Regions from separate parts of the Methylobacterium sp. J-118 genome, predicted to be linked through region 2. Evidence: predicted binding sites of a transcription regulator. Region 2 holds the regulator's gene; each other region holds the start of a gene.
The links. The regulator LexA, encoded in region 2, represses DNA repair genes until DNA is damaged. The targets are predictions, from matches to a motif close to TGTTCNNNNTGTGTTCNG.
Positions count from the first base shown of each region.

Region 1: the regulator LexA is predicted to act here: its motif matches at 1,936-1,953, upstream of AC3IF3_RS14445 (DUF3072 domain-containing protein).
Region 3: the regulator LexA is predicted to act here: its motif matches at 2,561-2,578, upstream of parE (DNA topoisomerase IV subunit B).
Region 4: the regulator LexA is predicted to act here: its motif matches at 2,679-2,696, upstream of AC3IF3_RS23240 (type IA DNA topoisomerase).

Region 1 covers NZ_JBYQFA010000001.1:2,991,218-2,996,307, forward strand. The annotation lists gene AC3IF3_RS14430 (transglycosylase SLT domain-containing protein) at 1-166, opposite strand, end outside; gene AC3IF3_RS14435 (Cof-type HAD-IIB family hydrolase) at 374-1,207, opposite strand; gene AC3IF3_RS14440 (gluconokinase) at 1,212-1,784, opposite strand; gene AC3IF3_RS14445 (DUF3072 domain-containing protein) at 1,961-2,236, shown strand; gene AC3IF3_RS14450 (Flp family type IVb pilin) at 2,420-2,668, shown strand; gene AC3IF3_RS14455 (polysaccharide biosynthesis/export family protein) at 3,385-4,554, shown strand; gene AC3IF3_RS14460 (branched-chain amino acid ABC transporter substrate-binding protein) at 4,706-5,090, shown strand, end outside.
Region 2 covers NZ_JBYQFA010000001.1:5,058,941-5,064,030, forward strand. The annotation lists gene AC3IF3_RS24775 (ComEC/Rec2 family competence protein) at 1-1,713, shown strand, start outside; gene lexA (transcriptional repressor LexA) at 1,707-2,441, opposite strand; gene AC3IF3_RS24785 (hypothetical protein) at 2,684-3,151, shown strand; gene AC3IF3_RS24790 (hypothetical protein) at 3,219-3,434, opposite strand; gene AC3IF3_RS24795 (NRAMP family divalent metal transporter) at 3,516-4,757, shown strand; gene fae (formaldehyde-activating enzyme) at 4,820-5,090, shown strand, end outside.
Region 3 covers NZ_JBYQFA010000001.1:187,136-192,225, forward strand. The annotation lists gene topA (type I DNA topoisomerase) at 1-2,104, shown strand, start outside; gene AC3IF3_RS00945 (hypothetical protein) at 2,125-2,334, opposite strand; gene parE (DNA topoisomerase IV subunit B) at 2,673-4,739, shown strand; gene AC3IF3_RS00955 (PRC-barrel domain-containing protein) at 4,888-5,090, opposite strand, start outside.
Region 4 covers NZ_JBYQFA010000001.1:4,740,345-4,745,434, reverse strand. The annotation lists gene AC3IF3_RS23240 (type IA DNA topoisomerase) at 256-2,640, opposite strand; gene AC3IF3_RS23235 (hypothetical protein) at 4,101-5,000, opposite strand.

The DNA of each region.
Region 1 (5,090 bases), 2.1 Mb from region 2:
GATTGTAGTTGCTCTCGCGCTTGACCACCGCGTGCACGAAGCTTGCCGGAACGCCGTTCGCCTTGGCCTGCTGCTCGATCAACGCGTCGATGTTGTCGTGCGCCGCCTGCCCGAAGGCGGCGGCCGGCACGACCGCGAGGAGGGCGGCCAGGAGAAGGCGATGCATTCCGAGACCCGGTCTTGCTTGCTCTGTGGTCAAGCTAGGTCGCGGGGAAATGAGGCCGGAAAGCGGCCCCGCTTCGGCAAGCTGTGGGCGGCCGGGGTACGGGCGCGCCCTGTGCCCTGGCGGACACAGGCGGCGTCATTCGCCGGGGGCACCTGCGGCCCATCGCCGGCATCGTCCCGAGCGGGCGCCACCGTCCGGGACGGGGCGTTAAGGAAGGATGAAGCGCGCGACGCCGTGGGCGAAGCCGTCCGCGTCGTTGCCGTCGGTGACGGCGTGCGCCGCCGCCTTCACGGCGTCCTCGGCATTGCCCATCGCCACCGAGAAGCCGCTGTTGGCGAACATCGGACGATCGTTGCCGGCATCGCCGAAGGTCGCGATCCGCTCCGGCGGGATGCCGAGATGCGCGCTCATCCAGGCGACGAACCGGCCCTTGTCGAGATCGGGCGGCGTGACGTCGAGGTAATAGGCCTGGGAGCGGTGGACGGTGGCCCGCCCGGCCAGGGCGGTCCCGATCCGCGCCTCGCACGCCGCCAGATGGACAGGGTCGCGGCTCACGCCGACGATCTTGGCCGCCGTGCCCGTGAGCGTGCCGAGATCGGCCACGACCCGGGGCTCCGCGCCGATCGTGCGGCGCTCCAGGTCGGTATAGGGGCCGTCCGGGTCGCGCAGGCACCACGCGCCCTCGGCGAAGACCCAGACGTCGAGCCCCTCCGCCAGGAGCCGGTCGAGGGCCGCCCGCGCGGCGGCCTCCGGGATCGTCCGCTCCTCGAGGATCGACAGGTCCGGCCGCACCACGCTGGCGCCGTTGAACGCCCCCATCGGCAGGTCGAGGCCGAGCTCGGCGACGAGGCCGCGCAGCCCGATCGGCGGTCGCGCCGAGGCGATGCTGAAGCCGATGCCCGCCGCGCGCAGCCGCGCCACGGCCGCGACGGTCCCGGGGGTGAGGCGCTTGTCGCCGGTCACCAGGGTGCCGTCGACGTCGGAGATCACCAGGGCGATCCCTTGGGTTTTTCCCTGGTCCTTGTCGGATCCCATCATCATCGGCTCACTCCCCGTCCGCCCGCGGGCGGGTCTCTATCGCGAGCCGCGCCACGATACGCTCCGCGATCACCGCGGGCGGCTCGGCGATGCCGACGGTGATCGGGTGCTCGTCGCGGCCGGGGACCTCCAGCGCGGCGAACTGACTGTCGAGGAGGAGGGGTGACATGAAATGCCCATGGCGCCCGGCGAGGCGCCCGGCGATCAGGGCCCTGTCCCCCTCCAGATAGACGAGGCGCACCCGCCGGCTTCCGCCCGTCAGGACGTCCCGGTAGGCCCGGCGCAGGGCCGAACACACCACCACCCCCGATTCCCCGGCCTCCAGCCTCTGCCGGACCCAGACCGCGATCCGCGCCAGCCAGGGCGCGCGATCCACATCGTCGAGGGCGCGGCCGGCCTGCATCTTCGCGACGTGCTCCGGGCTGTGGAAACTGTCGCCGTCGACGAACAGCCAGCCGAGTCGTTCGGCGATCAGCGCCGCGACGGTGCTCTTCCCGGACCCGGAGACGCCCATGACCACGAGCACCTGCGCGCCCACGGTCGCCGGTCCGGTCTCGCGCGTCTGCACCCTCTGGGACATCTTCCGGATCCCCGTGGCTCCGAGGCGCCGACCCGGCGCCGGGGATCATGAATAGGATCGGGGGCGGGGAAGGAAAGGCCGCTGCATGAAACCGCGCGGTCCGCGGGTCGGCCGGAACCGGCCCGGGACCCGCGCGTTCATCCCGGGGAGTTAGAACATTGCAGGAACAGAGAACCATGGCCCAGTCCACCGCGAAGTCCGCTTCGAAGACCGACCAGCACGCCGAAAAGTCGGATGCGAATCCCAAGACCGATCCCAAGGACGTCTCGAACCAGATCAAGGACCCCGATCAGTGGACCACCGGCGGCGAGCCGATGACCGGGGCCCAGGCTTCGTACCTGAAGACCTTGTCGGAGGAGGCCAAGGAGCCGAAGGCGTTCGACCCCGACCTCGACAAGGCCGAGGCTTCCAAGCGGATCGACGATCTCCGGCACAAGGCGGGCCACGCCTGATCCGGTTCAGGGCGCGTCCGATCCTTCGGACGCGCCATCCCGGGTTGGAATCGGGCGTAACCTGCCGAAAGGATACGCTTTCGGAGACTGGTTTAAGACAGCGGCAATAGCGGGTCGGGTAAATACGGGGATCGGCCGCGTTGCCTCGGGGGCGGCGGAGCGCGGTGGGGGACGGTTTCAATCATGCATGAACCGAACTGCCGCGGGGCGGAGCAGCGCGCCGCACGATCGATGCCCCCCTCCGGCCGTGCCAGTGCGGCCGCCGTCGCGATGATGCAGTTCGCCCGCGACCTGCGCGGCTCGACGGCGATCGAGTATGCCCTGATCGGCTCCCTGATCTTCCTAGTCGCCGCCGGAAGCCTGCGCCTCTACGCGACCCGGATGAGCGGGGTCTACAACCAGATCAGCACCGCGGTGAGCCAGACCAATTAGCGTCCCCATGCGGGCATCGTTCGCGACCTTCGCCCAGGTGCGCCCCGTTGAGTGGTGATCGCCGCCTCGAAGCCGACGCGACGCGCGCTCTCTCCCGCAGAGGCTAAGATATTCACACATCGCGGGCCGAGACACTCTCTTCTCCCCCTCGCGGTTACGGGCGGCACAGGTTTGAGGGCTCAGCGAGCTCGCCGGTCAGACCGGCGGGACTCGGGTCCCCTCTCCCGCACGGGAGGAGGGCTGTCGCGCTGCGTCATGAGCCGCGTGCCTTGACCTGCGTCGCCCGTAGCCCGTGCGGGGAGGGGAAAAACCTTCTGTTCCCATGATGGTGGTGTCCGACTGCGACGCATGATGCCGGCGGCCCGCACGGAAGGGGCCTGGCGCTCCGTGGGGCTTGAACGCTCTTTCTGGCGAACCGCCGGGGATCAGGCGCTGTCCGGAAATGGGCGTATCGCGCCGCCGAGCCGGACGGGGGCGGTTCCGGGCCTTGCAGACGTCCGGAAACCGGGCCACCGCACCATCATCCCGGGGCGGGCGGGGCCGGATCGGTCAGGCCGTCGCGGTCGATTCCGGGCGTCTGCCCCGAAAAAGCTGTGCTTAGCGAGGATGAAACCGCGAGCTCGGCCGTCCCCGGCGGAGTGTGGCTCACCCGCTACGGACACCCGGGCCGCCATGGGCTAGGCACGGGCTCTGCACTACCGATGGGCAACATCTGGATGCGAACACTTCCCCTCGTCCTGCTCGCCGTCACGGCGATGTCGGGCTGCACGTACCTGCCCGCGGCGGGTCCGACGGCGAGCGCGATCCAGGCGGGCGCGGAGGTGGCCACCCCGGATGGCGGGATGCTGGCGCGCTACGAGATCATCGACGTCACCCCCGCGGTGGTCGAGGCCCTGCGCGGACGGCCGCTGGACAGCCTGCTCGCCTCCTTCGGCGACCACCGGTCGTCGGCCGAGCCGGTCATCGGCATCGGCGACATGGTCTCGGTCTCGGTCTGGGAGGCCGGCTCCGGCGGCCTGTTCTCCGGGCCGCTGGTCGCCGACCGCTTCTCCGCCGGCTCCAAATCCGCCCTCATCCCCGAGCAGCCGGTCGGGCGCGACGGCGCCATCTCGGTGCCCTATGCCGGCCGGATCAAGGTCGCCGGCCGCCGCCCCCAGGACGTCCAGTCCCTGATCGAGAACGAACTCGCCGGCAAGGCCATCCAGCCGCAGGTGCTGGTCTCGGTCACCCGCCCGATCTCCCAGGCGGTCACCGTCACCGGCGAGGGCGCCGCCGGCGCCCGCCTGCCGCTCTCCGGCCACGGCGACCGCATCCTCGACGTCATCGCGGCCGCCGGCGGCAACCGCTCGCCGGTCTCGGAGACCTTCGTGCGCCTGTCGCGCGGGCCGGTCACCGCCACCGTGCCCCTGACCACCGTGGTGTCCAACCCCAAGGAGAACATCTACCTGCGGCCCAACGACGTGCTCACCCTGGTGCGCGATCCCCAGACCTTCCTGGCGGTGGGCGCGCTCGGCCAGGCCACCGAGCTGCCGTTCCAGGCCGACGGCATCACCCTGGCCCAGGCCCTGGCCAAGGCGCGCGGCCTCTCGGATTTCGCCGCCGACCCGGCCGGCACCTTCATCTTCCGGTTCGAGCCCGCCAGCGTCGTGCGCCGGCTCAACCCCGGCTCCAAGCTGCTGGCCACGCCGCTCGTGCCCGTGGTCTACCGCATCGACATGCGCGACCCCAACAGCCTGTTCGTCTCCCAGGCGTTCCGCATGCGCAACCGCGACCTCGTCTACGTGTCCAACGCCCCCTTCACCGAACTGTCCAAGGTCCTCTCCGCCTTCAGCGGCGTCACCGGACCCGTCTCCTCCGTCGCAACCGCCTACTACTACGCGAAGTAAAGGCGGGACGACGCCGGGACGCACGGCGGAAAAAAATCGCGTTTGTCCGCATCCTCGCGTATGGCCTTCGGGTGCGGTGCGGGAATGCGGCGCGGACGCCGTACGCCCTCCGCCTGTGGCTGCCGCGCGCAAGGATGCCTAGAAGAGCCCGATGAAGATCGGACGCGTCGTCCCCGCCAGCGGGCCGTTCCGGCCCGCGCTGATCTCCCTGAGCCTGTGTGTCGCGCTCCTGTCGGCCATGCCGGCGGCGGCCGACGTCGTGATCGGCGTGGCGGTCCCGCGCTCCGGACCCTACGTGGCGGTGGGCGAGCAGGTGCTGCGCGGGGTCGAGGCGGCGGCGCGGGATGCCAACGCCATGGGCGGCCTCGACGGCCAGCCCGTGACCCTCGACGTGCAGGACGATGCCTGCGACTCGAACACCGCGACGGCGGTGGCCAACCACTTCGTGCGCGGGAACGTGCGACTCGTCGTCGGGCATGTTTGCTCGAACGCCTCGATCGCCGCCTCCGACATCTATGCCCAGAACGGCGTCGTGA
Region 2 (5,090 bases):
CGGTTGCTGCCACCCCCGGAGGCGGCCCGGCCGGGGGGCTACGACTTCGCCCGGGACGCCTATTTCCAGGGCATCGGCGCGGTGGGCTCCCTGGTCGGCGCGGTCACGGTCCGGGCACCCGTGGAGCCGCCGCCCCTGCGCCTGCGCCTCGCCGCCCTGCTGGACGAGGCCCGCAACGCGCTGACCCGCCGGATCGCGGGGGCCGAGGGCGGCCAGGCGGGGGCGGTGGCGGCCGCCCTGGTGACGGGCAAGCGCGGGCTGATCGGCCCGGCCACCAACGATGCGCTGCGCGCCGCCGGCATCTACCACGTGGTCTCGATCTCGGGTCTCCACATGGTGCTGGCCGCCGGCGTCGTCTTCTGGCTGGTCCGGGCCGCCCTCGCCCTGGTCCCCCATTGCGCGCTGTTCTGGCCGATCAAGAAGATCGCAGCCGGCTTCGCCATGGTGGGGGTGAGCGCCTACTGCGCCTTCTCGGGCTGGGACATCGCCGCCGAGCGCTCGCTGATCATGACCCTGATCATGCTGGGCGCGATCCTCGCCGACCGGCCGGCCCTGTCGATGCGCAACCTCGCGCTGGCCGCCCTGATCGCCCTGGCGCGGGAGCCCGAAGGCCTGCTCGGCCCCAGCTTCCAGATGTCGTTCGGGGCGGTGGCCGGGCTGATCGCCTGCGCGCGGCTGATCGACGGGCGCCTCTTCGTCCGGCCCGGGGCGGGGCGGATCGGCCGGCTCGTCGGCACCGGGCTGTCGGCGGTCACCGGCACCCTGGCGACGACCCTGGTGGCGCAGGTCGCCACCGCGCCCTTCGCCACCTACCATTTCCAGACGGTCCAGCCGTTCGGCCTCGTCGGCAACGCACTGACCCTGCCGCTGGTCTCGCTGGTGGTGATGCCGTCCGCGGTCATCGGGATCCTGGCCTATCCCTTCGCCCTCGACCGGCCGGTCTGGTGGCTGATGGGGCAGGCGGTCGGCGGCATGCTGGCGATCTCCGCGTGGATCGCCGGGTTCGAGCGGGCGACCGTGGTGCTGCCGGCCTTCGGCACCGGCGCCCTGGCCGCGATGACGGCGGGCCTGCTGCTGGCGACGCTCCCGGCCTCGCGGCTGCGCTGGCTCGCCGTGCCGCCCCTCCTGCTCGGGCTCGGCCTCGCGGCCCTTCCGGACCGGCAGGACCTCTACGTCGACCGGCAGGGCTGGGGCGCGGCGGTGCGGGGGCCGGACGGCCGCCTGGCCGCCCTCGGCAGCCCCTCCGGCTTCGTGCTGGAACAATGGCTGAAGGCGGATGGCGACGGGCGCCGGCCCGACCGGGCGGCCAGAGCGGGGCCCGGCGGCCGCTGCGACCGGCTCGGCTGTACGACGCTTCTGCCGGACGGACGGGCGGTGGCCCTGATCCGGGACCGGCGCGCCTTCCCCGAGGATTGCGCCCGGGCCGCGGTGGTGATCACGAGTCTCACGGCGCCGCCGACCTGCACGGGGCCGCTGGTGATCGACCGCCGGGTCCTGGCGGCGCACGGCGCCGTCGCCCTGCGCGTCGACGGGGGCGGGTTCACGATGCGCGCGGCCCGCGGCGACGGACGGTCGCTGCCCTGGCGTCCGCGGGCGGCACCGCCGGCCGGCTCCGAGCCGGGGGCGGATCCCCCCGCCGAGGGAACCGGCGGCATGGCCTCATCCGAAGTGCCGCAAGCCCCGGCCGACGCCCCGGCGGAACCGCTTCAGTAGCGGCGCACGAGGCTGACGAGCCGGCCCTGGATCTGGACCCGGTCGGGACCGAGCACGCGGGTCTCATAGGCCGGGTTGGCGGCCTCGAGGGCGATCGAGGAGCCGCGGCGCCGCAGGCGCTTGAGCGTCGCCTCCTCGTCGTCGATCAGCGCCACGATGATGTCGCCGGTATTGGCGGTGTCCTGCTTGCGGATCACCACGAGGTCGCCGTCGAGGATTCCGGCCTCGACCATCGAATCGCCGCGCACCTCCAGGGCGTAGTGCTCGCCCCCGGCCAGGAAGTCCGGGGAGAGGGTGATGGCGTGGCTCTGGTTCTGGATCGCCGAGACCGGCGTACCCGCCGCGATCCGGCCCATCACGGGGATCGAGATGGCCCGGCCGCCGTCGTCGATCATCCGGGTCGCCGCCGGCTGGGACGGCTGGGACGGCTGCCTGGACTTGCCGCCCTCGACCACGCTCGGGGTGAAGCGGCGCGGCTCGGGGGCGGGGGCCGGGGTCGGCGACTGGTGCAGGCTCTCGGGGATGCGGATCACCTCGATGGCGCGCGCCCGGTTCGGGAGGCGGCGCAGGAAACCGCGCTCCTCCAGGGCCGTGATCAGCCGGTGGATGCCCGATTTCGACTTCAGGTCGAGGGCGTCCTTCATCTCGTCGAAGGACGGGGGAACGCCGCATTCCTGCATGCGGCTCTGGATGAACCGCAGAAGGTCCAGCTGCTTGCGCGTGAGCATCGAAGGGGGCCTCGCGGCTTGGCGGACCGCCCCGGGGCGGCCGCTGAAACAAATCGCGAACACGTTAAACGTTCCGCAAGTGTTCCGCAAGCGTAATACGGCCACGCTCGTGTCCCGGCGGCAGAGGCGGGGCACAAACGCATTGACGGCACAAGCGGAGCCGTTTCAATGCACCCGGGCGCCCCGCCGGACAAGACCGGCGGCTCCGGCGGCGGGTCGGTATCGGGCTGGGAATGACGAGGATGCGACAGCTCGCGGCGCCAGGGTCCATCCGTTTCGCCCTGGGCGTCGCCCTCCTGGGCTCGGCACTCGCCGGCTGCACCACCGGCTTCTCGTACATCTCGCGGAACTACGTGGCGCTCACCCCCCAGGTGGTGACGATCGGCTGCAAGGAGCCCTACGAGGTCTACGACAACCGGCAGCTGCGCCGGATGCTGATCGTCTCGAACGCCCTGCGCGAATATGCCGGCTGCAACCTGAGCGAGGTCCGGATCGATCCCGAGCCGGAGGCGACCCGGGTCAAGCGCTTCCGCACCGCCGCCCGCGCCTATCTCGACGAGACCGTGCGGGAGGAGTGCCGGGTCACCGGCGAGACCGTGTTCGATCCGCTGAAGACCGAGTTCGCCTATGCCTGCGACGCGCCGGTCGAGAGGCGGGGCACGGTGGTGCCGCGCCTGCCCGGCCGCAATCCGGGCCCCGCCCAGCGCTGATCCGCCGGGCCGGAGGGGTCCGGCGTCCCTGACCCGCCGGCCGGGACACCGGTGCCGGGGGGATGCGTCAGGCATCCGGCTTCGGGAAGGTGCGCTCGGTGGCGTCGCCGGCCGCCGCCAGCAGGGCGCGCGCGAAGGCCCGGGCCTCGGCCCGGTCCAGCACGATCGCGGCGGTGACCGGCCCGCCCCCGAGATCCGACAGGGCGAGTTCCAGCCGCACCCCCTCGGGCACGGCGCTCGCCTGCAGGCTCCAGCCCGGCCCCCGTTCCGCGCTCTCCGCCATCGCTCAACCCTCCCGGTGCGCCCCGGGAAAACGCCGCAGGCTCCCGCCGGAACTGCCCCGGCCCGGGACTGTTCCCGAGCCGTGCCAAGCGCTTCCCTGCCCCGCCTCGCGGCGTTCCTCAAGACTGCGGGCCCCGGACTCGTGGTGATGCTCGCCGACACCGATGTCGGAAGCCTCATCACGGCGGCCCAGAGCGGCGCCCGTTGGGGCTACTCGCTGCTGCTCCTGCAGATCCTGCTGGTGCCGATCCTCTACGTCGTCCAGGAGCTGACGGTGCGGCTCGGGACCGCCACCGGCCGCGGCCACGGCGAGCTGATCCGGGCGCATTACGGGCCGGTCTGGGCCTGGATTTCCTTTGGCGGCCTCGTGGTCGCCGGGATCGGCGCCATCGTCACGGAATTCTCCGGCATCGCCGGCATCGGCGACCTGTTCGGGGTGCCGCGGCTCGTGAGCCTCGGCCTGCCGGCCGCCCTGCTGCTCGGCCTCGTGTTCACCGGGAGCTACCGGCGGGTCGAGAGGGTGGCGATCGCGGTCGGCCTGTTCGAGCTGGTCTTCATCGGGCTCGCCGTGGCGGCGCGGCCGGATCCGGGGGCGATCGTGGCATCCTTCGCCCACATGCCGCTCGGCGACGGCCAGTACCGAGTCCTGATCGCCGCCAATATCGGCGCGGTGATCATGCCGTGGATGATCTTCTACCAGCAATCGGCGATCGTCGACAAAGGCCTCGGCTGGGACCACGCCAGGCGCTCGCGGCTCGACACGCTCCTGGGCGCGGTGATCTCGCAATGCGTGATGGGCGCGATCCTGATCGCGGCGGCCGCCACGATCGGCAAGGCCGGGCAGGGCACGAAGGACGGTCTGCAGACCGTGGGCGACCTCGCGGGGGCCTTCACGCCGGCCCTCGGGCCGTGGCTCGGTCAGGTGGTGTTCGGGGTCGGGATCATCGCGGCGGCCTTCGTGGCGCTGAACGTCGTGGCCCTGGCCCTCGCCTGGGGTTTTGGCGATGTGACGGGCAAGCCGCATTCCCTGGAGCAATCGCCCCGGGAGGCGCCGGCCTTCTACGGCGCCTTCGCGCTGGTGGTGGCGGCCGGCGCGGTGTCCGTGCAGCTCGTGCCGAATCTCGTGGCGCTCAACATCGCGGTCGAGGTGATGAACGCCCTGCTCCTGCCGCTCGCGCTCGGCCTCCTCATCCTGCTCGCCACCCGGGCCCTGCCGGAGGGGAAGCGCGTGGACGGCGCCTACAAGTGGGTGGTCTACGCCGTCTCGGGCCTCACGATCGCCTTCGCGATGGTCGGCGTGCTCGACGGGATCGGCCTGCTCTGACCCGATTGACGCGGGCGGCGCGATGATGTCTCCCGCGGGCTCCGATCAGGTGGAGTCGAGACATGCAAGAGATCTGGTTCCGTACGGGCGAGGCCACGGTGCTGGCGGCCGAGGGCCAGTACACCGACGCCATGCCGGAGGTGCTGATCGGTTCCGTGCGCGGGCCGGTGGGCCAGGCCTTCGCCTCGATGATGGGGCAGGTCCAGGGCCACACCCGGATGTTCGTGGTGCGCGACCTCAATCAGCTGGTGCGCCCGGCCACGATGATGACCACCAAGGTCACGATCCACACGGCCGAGTATGCCGAGCTCCTCGGCGGCGTGGTCCAGGCGG
Region 3 (5,090 bases), 4.9 Mb from region 2:
CCGCCTCGTGGGGGCGGACGGCAAGCGCATCCAGCGTCTCGATGTCGGGACGGGCGAGGAGGCCGCGGCATTCAAGCGCGACCTCGAACTCGCGACCTTCCAGGTGGCCAGCGTCGAGGCCAAGCCCGCCAAGCGCCATCCACAGCCGCCCTTCACCACCTCCACGCTCCAGCAGGAAGCATCGCGGAAACTCGGGATGGCGCCGGCCCAGACCATGCGGGTCGCCCAACGCCTCTACGAGGGGGTGGATGTCGGCGGCGAGACGGTCGGCATCATCACCTACATGCGGACCGACGGCGTCGACATGGCGCCGGAGGCGATCCAGGACACCCGCCGGGTCGTCGCCAAGGAGTTCGGCGACCGCTACGTGCCGGACGTGCCGCGCAAGTACAGCGTTAAGGCCAAGAACGCCCAGGAGGCCCACGAGGCCGTGCGGCCGACCGATATGGGCCGCTTGCCCAAGATGGTCGCGCGCCACCTGGAGTCCGAGCAGGCCAAGCTCTACGAGCTGATCTGGACGCGCACCATGGCGAGCCAGATGGAATCGGCCGAGCTGGAGCGCACCACCGTGGACGTCACGGCGAAGGTCGGCCCCCGTCAGATCGACCTGCGTGCCACCGGCCAGGTGGTGAAGTTCGACGGCTTCCTGGCGCTCTATCAGGAGGGCAAGGACGACGAGGAGGACGAGGAGAGCCGCCGCCTGCCGCCGATGAAGGCCGGCGACCCGCTGACCCGCGAGCGCATCGCCTCGACCCAGCATTTCACCGAGCCGCCGCCGCGCTACTCCGAGGCGAGCCTCGTGAAGCGCATGGAGGAACTCGGCATCGGCCGGCCCTCGACCTACGCGGCGGTGCTGCAGACGCTCCGGGACCGCGAGTACGTCAAGATCGAGAAGAAACGGCTCCAGCCGGAGGACAAGGGGCGGCTCGTCACGGGCTTCCTGGAGAGCTTCTTCCGGCGCTACGTCGAGTACGACTTCACCGCCGATCTGGAGGCGCAGCTCGACCGGGTCTCCAACGCCGAGATCGACTGGCGGGCGGTGCTGCGCGATTTCTGGCGCGATTTCTCCGCGGCGATCGGCGAGACCAAGGAGCTGCGCGTCACCGACGTGCTGGAGGCGCTGAACGGTCTCCTCGGCCCGCACATCTTCCCCGACAAGGGCGACGGCTCGAACCCGCGCACCTGCCCGACCTGCGGCGCCGGCCAACTCTCGCTGAAGCTCGGCAAGTTCGGCGCCTTCATCGGCTGCTCGAACTATCCGGAGTGCAAGTTCACCCGCCAGCTCTCGGCCTCGGGTGTCGATGGCGACGGCGACGGTTCGTCCGCCGAGGGTGGCCAGCCGGGCGTCCGGGTGCTGGGCAGCGATCCCGCGACCGGCCTGCCGGTGACGCTCCGCGACGGGCGGTTCGGCCCGTTCGTGCAACTGGGCGAGGCTTCCACCGAGAAGGACGCGGCCAAGCCGAAGCGCTCGTCGCTGCCCAAGGGGCTTTCGCCGTCCGAGGTCGGCCTCGACAAGGCCCTGGCCCTGCTCGCCCTCCCCCGGGAGGTGGCGCGCCACCCCGAGACCGGTGAGCCGATCCTGGCCAATCTCGGCCGGTTCGGGCCCTACGTGCAGCACGGGAAGACCTACGCCAATCTCGGCAAGGACGACGACGTGCTGGAGATCGGCGGTAACCGCGCCATCGACCTGATCGTCGCCAAGGAGCAGGGCGGCGGCCGTGGCCGCCCGGCTGCCGATCCGGGTCGTCCCCTCGGCCAGGACGCCGCCAGCGGGCGCGACCTGGTGGTCAAGGCCGGCAAGTACGGCCCCTACGTCACGGACGGCGAGGTGAACGCCACGCTTCCGAAGACGATGGCGGCCGAGGCTCTGACCTTGGACGAGGCGATCGCCCTGGTGAATGCCAAGCGTGCTGCGGGGGGTGGCAAGCCGGCCAAGCGCGGATCGGCGCGGAAGACGTCCGCACGGGCGACGGGCGGCGAGAAGCCGGCGGCGAAAAAAACCGCCGCCAAGAAACCCGCTGCGGGCGCGGGGACGGCGAAGAGTGCAACCGCGAAGCGCCCGGCGGCCAAGAAGGCGCCCGCGAAGAAGTCGGGGACCGCCTGAGCCGGCGGGTCCGGCTCAGGTCAGACGAGGTAGCTGAGGGTGGCCACCACCGCGGTCGCCAGAGTGCCCAGCGCGAGGGTCGTGGCGGTCACGAAGGCCCGGGCGGGCTGTACACCGGCCGCCTCGTCCTCGCACCCGAAGGCGGCGCCGGCCGCGTGCTCGAAACGGATCAGGGTGAGGCGGCGGGCCTCGATCGCGGCATTGGTCATCGACTGCGGCTCCCTGACCACGGTCAAGTTCTGTCTCCGCCAATAACGTCGACCATTTCGAACCGTTCCGGTGGCGATCTGCTGAGATTGATCGTGCGCGTCACGGGAAAACCTTAACCCATCATTGTGCAACGTCGCGATGACGGCCGGCGGCGCGTTCGGAAGCGCCGTTGCCCCTCTGCCCCTCGCTCGCGGCGCCGCAGCATGCGATGGTGCCGCCGCGTCGCCCCGGGGCGGACGGCTTTGATGTTTCTGTTTTGTTCCGCTATCGTGCGGGGATGAAGGCGCATGCTCCACGACCGCATAACAGTCCGCGTGAGATCGAGCCGGCCGATGGGCCGCGCCCGCGGAGGCCGCGCGTGAGCGACCCGGCGCGCGACCTGTTGGGGCCGGGTGGGAAGGCGGCCACCCCCGCCGCCCGTTTGCCCGAGCCGCGACGGCGCCTGGCCGCCTCGGCCTCGGTGCCGGCCATCGCGGCGGCCGAGCCCGAGGCCGGCTATACGGCCTCCGACATCGAGGTGCTGGAGGGGCTGGAGCCGGTCCGGCGCCGGCCCGGCATGTATATCGGTGGCACCGACGAGCGGGCGCTGCACCACCTCTTCGCCGAGGTGATCGACAATTCCATGGATGAGGCGGTGGCTGGCCATGCCAGTTTCATCGAGGTGGAGCTGGAGGAATCCGGGATCCTGGTGGTCACCGACAACGGCCGCGGCATCCCGGTGGACCCGCACCCGAAATTTCCAGGCAAGTCCGCGCTCGAAGTCATCATGACGACGCTGCATGCCGGGGGTAAGTTCGACTCGAAGGTCTACGAGACCTCCGGCGGTCTGCATGGCGTCGGCATCTCGGTGGTCAACGCCCTGTCGGATCTCCTGGAGGTCGAGGTCGCCCGCAATCAGACCCTGTACCGCCAGACCTTCTCGCGCGGCCACGCGCAGGGCGCGCTGGAGCTGGTCGGCCGGGTGCAGAACCGCCGTGGCACGCGGGTCCGCTTCCATCCCGACGCCCAGATCTTCGGCTCGCTGAAGTTCGATCCGCGCCGCCTGTTCAAGATGGCGCGCTCCAAGGCCTACCTGTTCGGCGGCGTCGAGATCCGCTGGCGCTGCGCCCCTGCCCTGCTCGAAGGGCTGGAGGGCGTGCCGGCCGAGGCCGTGCACCGCTTCCCTGACGGGTTGCGCGACTACCTGGCCCGGGACATCGACGGCAAGGACCTCGTCACCGACGTGATGTTCTCCGGCAAGATCACCAAACCGGGCTCGCACGGCTCCCTGGAATGGGCGGTGGCCTGGATGGTCGCCGAGGACGGGTTCTCGCATTCCTACTGCAACACCATCCCGACGCCCGAGGGCGGCACCCACGAGGCCGGCCTGCGGGTCGCCCTGCTGCGGGCCTTACGCGAGCACGCCGAGCGCGTGAACCAGGCCAAGCGCATGATGGCGGTGACCACCGACGACGTGATGGCGACCTGCGCGTCGATGCTGTCGGTGTTCATCCGCGAGCCCGAGTTCCAGGGCCAGACCAAGGACAAGCTCGCCACCGTCGAGGCACAGCGCATCGTCGAGACGGCGGTGCGCGACGCCTTCGACCATTGGCTGGCCGCCTCCCCGGCCCAGGCCAACAAGCTCCTCGACTGGGTGATCGACCGGGCCGAGGAGCGTCTGCGCCGCCGCCAGGAGAAGGAGGTCGCCCGCAAGAGCGCGACCCGCAAGCTGCGGCTGCCCGGCAAGCTGGCGGATTGCTCGGCCGCCGGCACCGCGGGTTCCGAGATCTTCATCGTTGAGGGCGATTCCGCCGGCGGCTCGGCCAAGCAGGCCCGCGACCGGGCCACCCAGGCGATCCTGCCGCTGCGCGGCAAGATCCTGAACGTCGCCTCGGCCTCCCGGGACAAGCTCGGCGCCAACCAGCTGATCTCGGACCTGACCCTGGCGCTCGGCTGCGGGACCGGATCGGCCTTCCGCGAGACCGACCTGCGCTACGACAAGGTGATCATCATGACGGACGCCGACGTCGACGGCGCCCACATCGCCTCGCTTCTGATCACCTTCTTCTACCGGCAGATGCCCAAGCTCATCGACCGCGGCCACCTGTATCTGGCGATCCCGCCGCTCTACCGGCTCCAGCAGGGCTCGAAGGTGGCCTATGCGAGGGACGATGCCGACCGGGAGCGGATCACCAAGACGGTGTTCAAGGGCGGCAAAGTCGAGATCGGGCGCTTCAAGGGCCTGGGCGAGATGATGCCGGCCCAGCTCAAGGAGACCACCATGGACCCGAAGAAGCGCACGCTCCTGCGCGTCGCGATCCTCGACGAGGCTCGGGAGTCGACGGGCGACACGGTCGAGCGCCTGATGGGCAACAAGCCCGAAGCCCGCTTCGCCTTCATCAGCGAGCGCGCCGCCTTCGCCGAGGGGGCCGATCTCGACATCTGAGGAACGGTCTCGCGCAGCCGCGGCGTTTCAGGATGCCGGGCTGCGCCGCACGCCGATGACACGGAGGCGGCGCGTCGCGGTGGTCCGACGCGAGATCGCGAACATCCCGAAGCTGCGTCTCGCGGGCGAGCAGAGCCCGGGCTCAGCGCTAATGCGCGGCGATCGCCTTCGCCGGATCGAAGGGCTGGGCCGCCGAGATGGTGTCCTTGCTCATGTTGAGAACCGCCGAGAAGCGGCTGCCGCCGGGCCGCAGCACCAGGGCGCTGGGCTCCACCGCGATGCGCTTGCTCCCCAGCCCGAGGAAGCCGCCGACATCCATCACCACCGCCTTGAGCGTACCGCCGTCGGCAA
Region 4 (5,090 bases), 320 kb from region 2:
CCAATCGGCATCAGCGTCACTTCTATCGATCGAGCCGGGCGCACCTTGAGATCCGCCAGGCGAGGCAGATGAGCCGATGGACCGTGAGCGCGACCGCGACGTGGCTGAAGACCTGATCGAGGACGCCCGCAAGCAGACGGGCCATACGAGAAGACTGAACGGCCGGGTCAGGGCACTGACCAGCCGGGCGGTGATGATCCCGCCAAAACACCGAAGGACTGACGGCGCTCAGGCATCGACCTTCCGCCGGTCCCCTCAGGCTGGACGTCGAGTGGCTGCCTGTCTCGGCGCCGGTGCCGCCCTGCCTTGCCGCTTGCTGCGCCCGGCAGGCTCCCTGGCTTTGACTGCGCCGGAACTCGGCGTCTCCGCTTCACGCTGCGGCCGCACGGCGTGCGCGTCGAGGAAGCGCCGGCACGCGTCAAAGCCGGTCTCAGCCTCCCGCGGGCAGATGATGCCACACTGCTCGGCCAGGCTATGTGCGTACTTGAGCATCGCCGCGCTCGGAGTCCGGTGGTCGCCCGATCGGTCGGCGTCGCCATCCTGAGGTACGCGTGGCCCGGCGTGGGTGTCGAGAAAAGACCGGCACATGCTGATGTTGCTCTTGCAGCCGCGCGGCAGCTTCACACCCCTTCTCTCCGCCAAGCTAACCGCAAACGACACCATGGCCGGCGTCGGCGGCCGGTTGTCGGCCTGACTGAGCGGGATCAGGCTCGGATCGAGGCTGACGACGGGCGAGTTCGCGATCGCGGCGATCAGCTCATCGAGGCGCGCGCGCGTGCGCTGTCGGAAGGCGTTCGCGCGCTCGACGGCCACGGCACGCGTGGCCGCACGACCGATCTCGGCCAGTTCCGCCTCGAACAGGGCGCGTCCGACCGGGTCACCGTAGGTCGGAAATACACGCCGCACCGCAATCATGAAGGCCAGCCCGACCTCGGTCACCTCGATGGCCGGGTCTTTGCCGTTGGCCAGGGTGATGTAGCGGCTCTTCAGGAGCTTGGGCAGGATCGTGTCGCGGGTGGCGGCCGTGCCGAGGCCCTTAGGCTCGTTCGGGTTGACCGGGTTCTCCAGGGCGCGCTTGACCGCCGGATCATCGACCTGGTCGATCAGCCGACCCATCACCACCGGCAGCTCGCCTCGAGTGATGCGTCGCGGCGGCTCGGTCATCGCGGTGGCGACATCCGCGCCCGTGGCCGATGCGCCCTCCCCGTCGTTCACAAGTGGCAGACGCGCGGACGTGGCCTCGGCCTCTCGCTTGGCCTTGCCGGGTACGACGTCCGCTTCGAGTTCGGCTTCGCTGCCGTAGATCGCACGCCAGCCCGGGGCGCGGATGACGCTGCCCGACACGGCAAACCGCTTCGCGCCCAGCGGCGTTCCGACCTCGGCGGTAACGCTCGTGCGGGCGTCGATGCCGTCGGGCAAGTGGGCGGCGAGAAAGGCTTTCGCGACGAGCTCCCACAACCGGAACTGCTCGGCGGTGAGACGGCCGCGTTCCGGCACCTTGCGTAGGGGCACGATGGCGTGATGCTCGCCCGGGTCCTTGACGTAGTGGCCCTTCGCCCCGCGTCGGATCAGGGGCGCCTCGCCTCCCGGGATGACGTCACGCACATCGGTCAGCTCGGTCGCGATGGCGGTGACGATCGCAGCGGCATCACCCGCCTGCCCCTCCGGCAGGTACTCGGACTCGGTGCGCGGGTAGCTGAAGTAGCCCTGATCGTACAGCTCCTGGGCGAGCCCGGCCGTGTGCTGCGGATCCCAGCCGAACCGCTTGGCGCAGCGCCGCGCCAAGGTGTCCTTCGAGAACAGACGGGGCGGTGTGCGGCGCACGTCCTTGTGCTCGACCGCCAGAGGGCCCGACCACGCTGCGGCGGCAGTTCGGATCGTCTCTGCGACGGCCGGGTCGAAGATCCGATCCTTCGGGGCGTGCCACAGGGTCAGTTCGGCACCGGACTGGGTGGTCAGGTGCAGCGCGACCTTGAAGAAGTCCTGCGGCACGAAGGAGCGGATCCGCTCCTCCAGGTCGGCCAGGATGGCGAGGGTCGGCGTTTGCACGCCGCCAAAGCGCCAGGGCTCCCGGAAGGCGGGCGGGCGCAGGCGCAGCGAGATGGCCCGCGTGCCGTTCAGGCCAAGGTGGTAATCCTCGTACTGCCTACAGAGTGCCTCAAGGTAGGCGGCGTAGTCGCGCTCGCCTGAGCCCGGCTCCTTGGCCAGGGCTGCGAAGGCGCGCCGGATCGAGACGTCGTCGAGCGCGCCGAGCTTGAGCCGGTCGACGCGGCCGCGCCAGCCCAGATGCTCCAGCACCTCCCAGGCGATCATGGAGCCCTCTCGCCCGGGATCGGTCGCGATGATCACGCGCTCGACGCCGCTCAGCGCCTGTCGGATTGCGGCGATCTTCGGCTCGTGCGACTGGCCGGACCGATTGGTGCCGCAGCTGACCGGGATCGTGGCGAGCTTGATGGGCAGCGCCTCGAAGCGCCATAGCTTCCACTCGGGCCGGATGCTACCCGGCTCCTCGGCCGATAGCAGGTGCCCCTCGGCGGCCACGCAAACGGTGTTCGGCGAGCGGAAAAAGCGCTGCAGCTGCCGCATGGCCGAGGGCTTCTCGAAGAAGAACAGCGTGCGGCTGGAACTCGGAGGTGACATCTCGCTATCCGCGGAGGCGCCCGCTGCACATGGCAGCCTGTTCGTATTTTGTTCTAAAAAGGGTTCGCGCGCAATCGCGCTGAGTGAGAAGCCGCAACGCCCTCGCGCCCAACACTCTAAAGCGAAGAAGCTTCTTCTAGTTACGATTGGGCACTCGAATGGATCTGTATCAAACGCACGGATGGGGCAAAGCCAAGGGCAAAATTTCCTAAATCGGACTTTTGCGTCAAGCACTTGGCGGGGCTGAGTCCCACCAAGTGCAGGCACGTTCCGGTTAGATGAGCCGGCGCAACGTAGGCCGATGAGGATCCTTGCCCGAGCTCACATTGTGAAGGAGTAACCGGTTCCACAAGGGCCATCGTTCTTGGAATAGATCCGCCTCGTCGGCGAAAGACGGATGTAAGGTATTGAATTTCGGCCGTCTCTCGGCTGACATATGTTGGTCGTAAGTTCGAGCGAAGATGCGGTGCTTGAAGACGTAAGAAAGCATATGAGGTTGATTTAGCACCGGTTCAATACTGAACGAATGACAGGAGGTGCTACCGGGTCGGAACGTATGGGTGAGCCGGTCGAACGCCTCTTGACTGATTGAACCAGAAACGAGCACACAACTAGAAACCCGCCATATTGCAGCGATGCTACCTCTAGTTCCTAAGGAAATATCGATGCCACCGATTGCGATTGCATTGGGCATCGATTCGAGCAAAGCTTGCTTTTGCTGATCGAGTAGTCTTCCAAGATCAAAATCGACGAGCAAGCCTTTTGCCACTAATGCACTGGGCGGAGTCCACCACAATTGGACCCACGGATCATTCTCCCCAAGGACATGCTCTGCTTGCGCGAGGAGCCGCAGCCGATACCGCCTTGCGCACACCGGGCAAACCCCAGAGAAGCATCGGTTGTCCTTTCGGCAGAGTTTCAAACGCTCGAGGATCCCTTGAGCGGCTCGGCCCCTGTTTTTCTCTAAACGCTCCATAGTGCGGCTGGCTGCTCGGCGACAAATTTCGAATGATTCGTAGCGAGATATGTATGATTTTAAGTCAGTCATAGTTCGTCTCCAGTTGATGGAGGCCACTACAAGCAACCAAAATTCTGCCGCGTCAAATTTACAAACAAGATTTAGGTTGTTTAAACTCGTCCATGATTGACCGATAAGGTCCAAGAAGAGCTAGATCACATTTACGTGATGGGTTCGATCGAAATTACGACTCTGGAAAATTTAACTTCTAACTCATGATCATCTAACGAACCCCCGCGTTGCTCGTCGTCGCAGCGAGCGGGGGTTCGTTTTTTAACGGCTGAGCTTTGCCGAATAGAGCTATTCCTGCTGTAGCGAGGGAGAAGCAAAGGGCTGAGGTAAAACCCCTGGCCGTGCCTCTCATCCATCGAACACGTATCTCGGACCGCTCGATGGCGAGCACATCGTGATAAGGACGGCGCTATCAACCTCACGCCACCCTTCATCGCCGCGACCAGGGCTGCCGCTGTTTCCAGGCTCGAAACTGCTTCAGCGCCTCATCCCGGATTGCATTAGCGAGCGCGGTCCCCTCGCGGTTGCCGAAGAGGAGTCCGTCGAGGGTGCGGCCGGCCATGACGTCGAGCAGGCGAACCCGCTGACCGGTACGTAGCCAATCCTTCTTGATCCGCCACGCCCGGGTGTCGAAGCCGGTCAGCGGCTGATCGCGTGAAACGGTCCGCAAAAAGACGGTGCGGTAGACCTTCTGTGGGGCCTTCAGCGCGTAAACGAACTGGCGCACGATGTCGTCGTCAGGCACCGCCTGAACGTGCACCGAGGTCACGCCTTCCTTGATGCTGGCATGCCGGGCACGGAGCGGCTGGAGGATACCATCGAGCTCCTGACGCGTGGCCCCCCAGGCGAGCAGGTGGCAGTGCCAAGACACCGAGTCGAACACGGCCCAGCCCGATGAGGACCAACGGGGAAAAAGCGCGACCTCGACCATGCCGATGAAGGGCAGGTCGCCTAAAGCCTGCCGGGCCACTTGCTGCAGGTGATAGATCTTGAAGTGGGCGGCCTCGCTCATGCACCGTCGATCCGACCGCAGTGCACGGCTAGGCGCGAACCGATCCTCGAGGGAAAAAGCGTAACGCGCGGGAGTGACCGTCACGAAGCAGCGCGGGCCATATGCGATGCCGGGCTCAGCAGCGACGTGCTTCAGGGCGATTTCGGCAAAGGCGATCCGCGAATAGGCGTTGTTGGCGTAAAGTGCGTGCGCGTTGGACCGCTGAAGCTCGTCGAGCGCATCGCGACAGGCGACCTGCTTGTAGTTCTTGCGCGGGTATTCGAGGTAGTCCTTTATCCGATCGTCAGCCCGCAGGTGAACCTCGGCGAAGGTGGCCATATCGACGATGGTGGGTAGAGGTGATCGCGGGTCGTAAGGTCTGGGGGGTCGAATTTCAAAAACCTGCTTCGGCGGCCTGTAGGAGCGCGA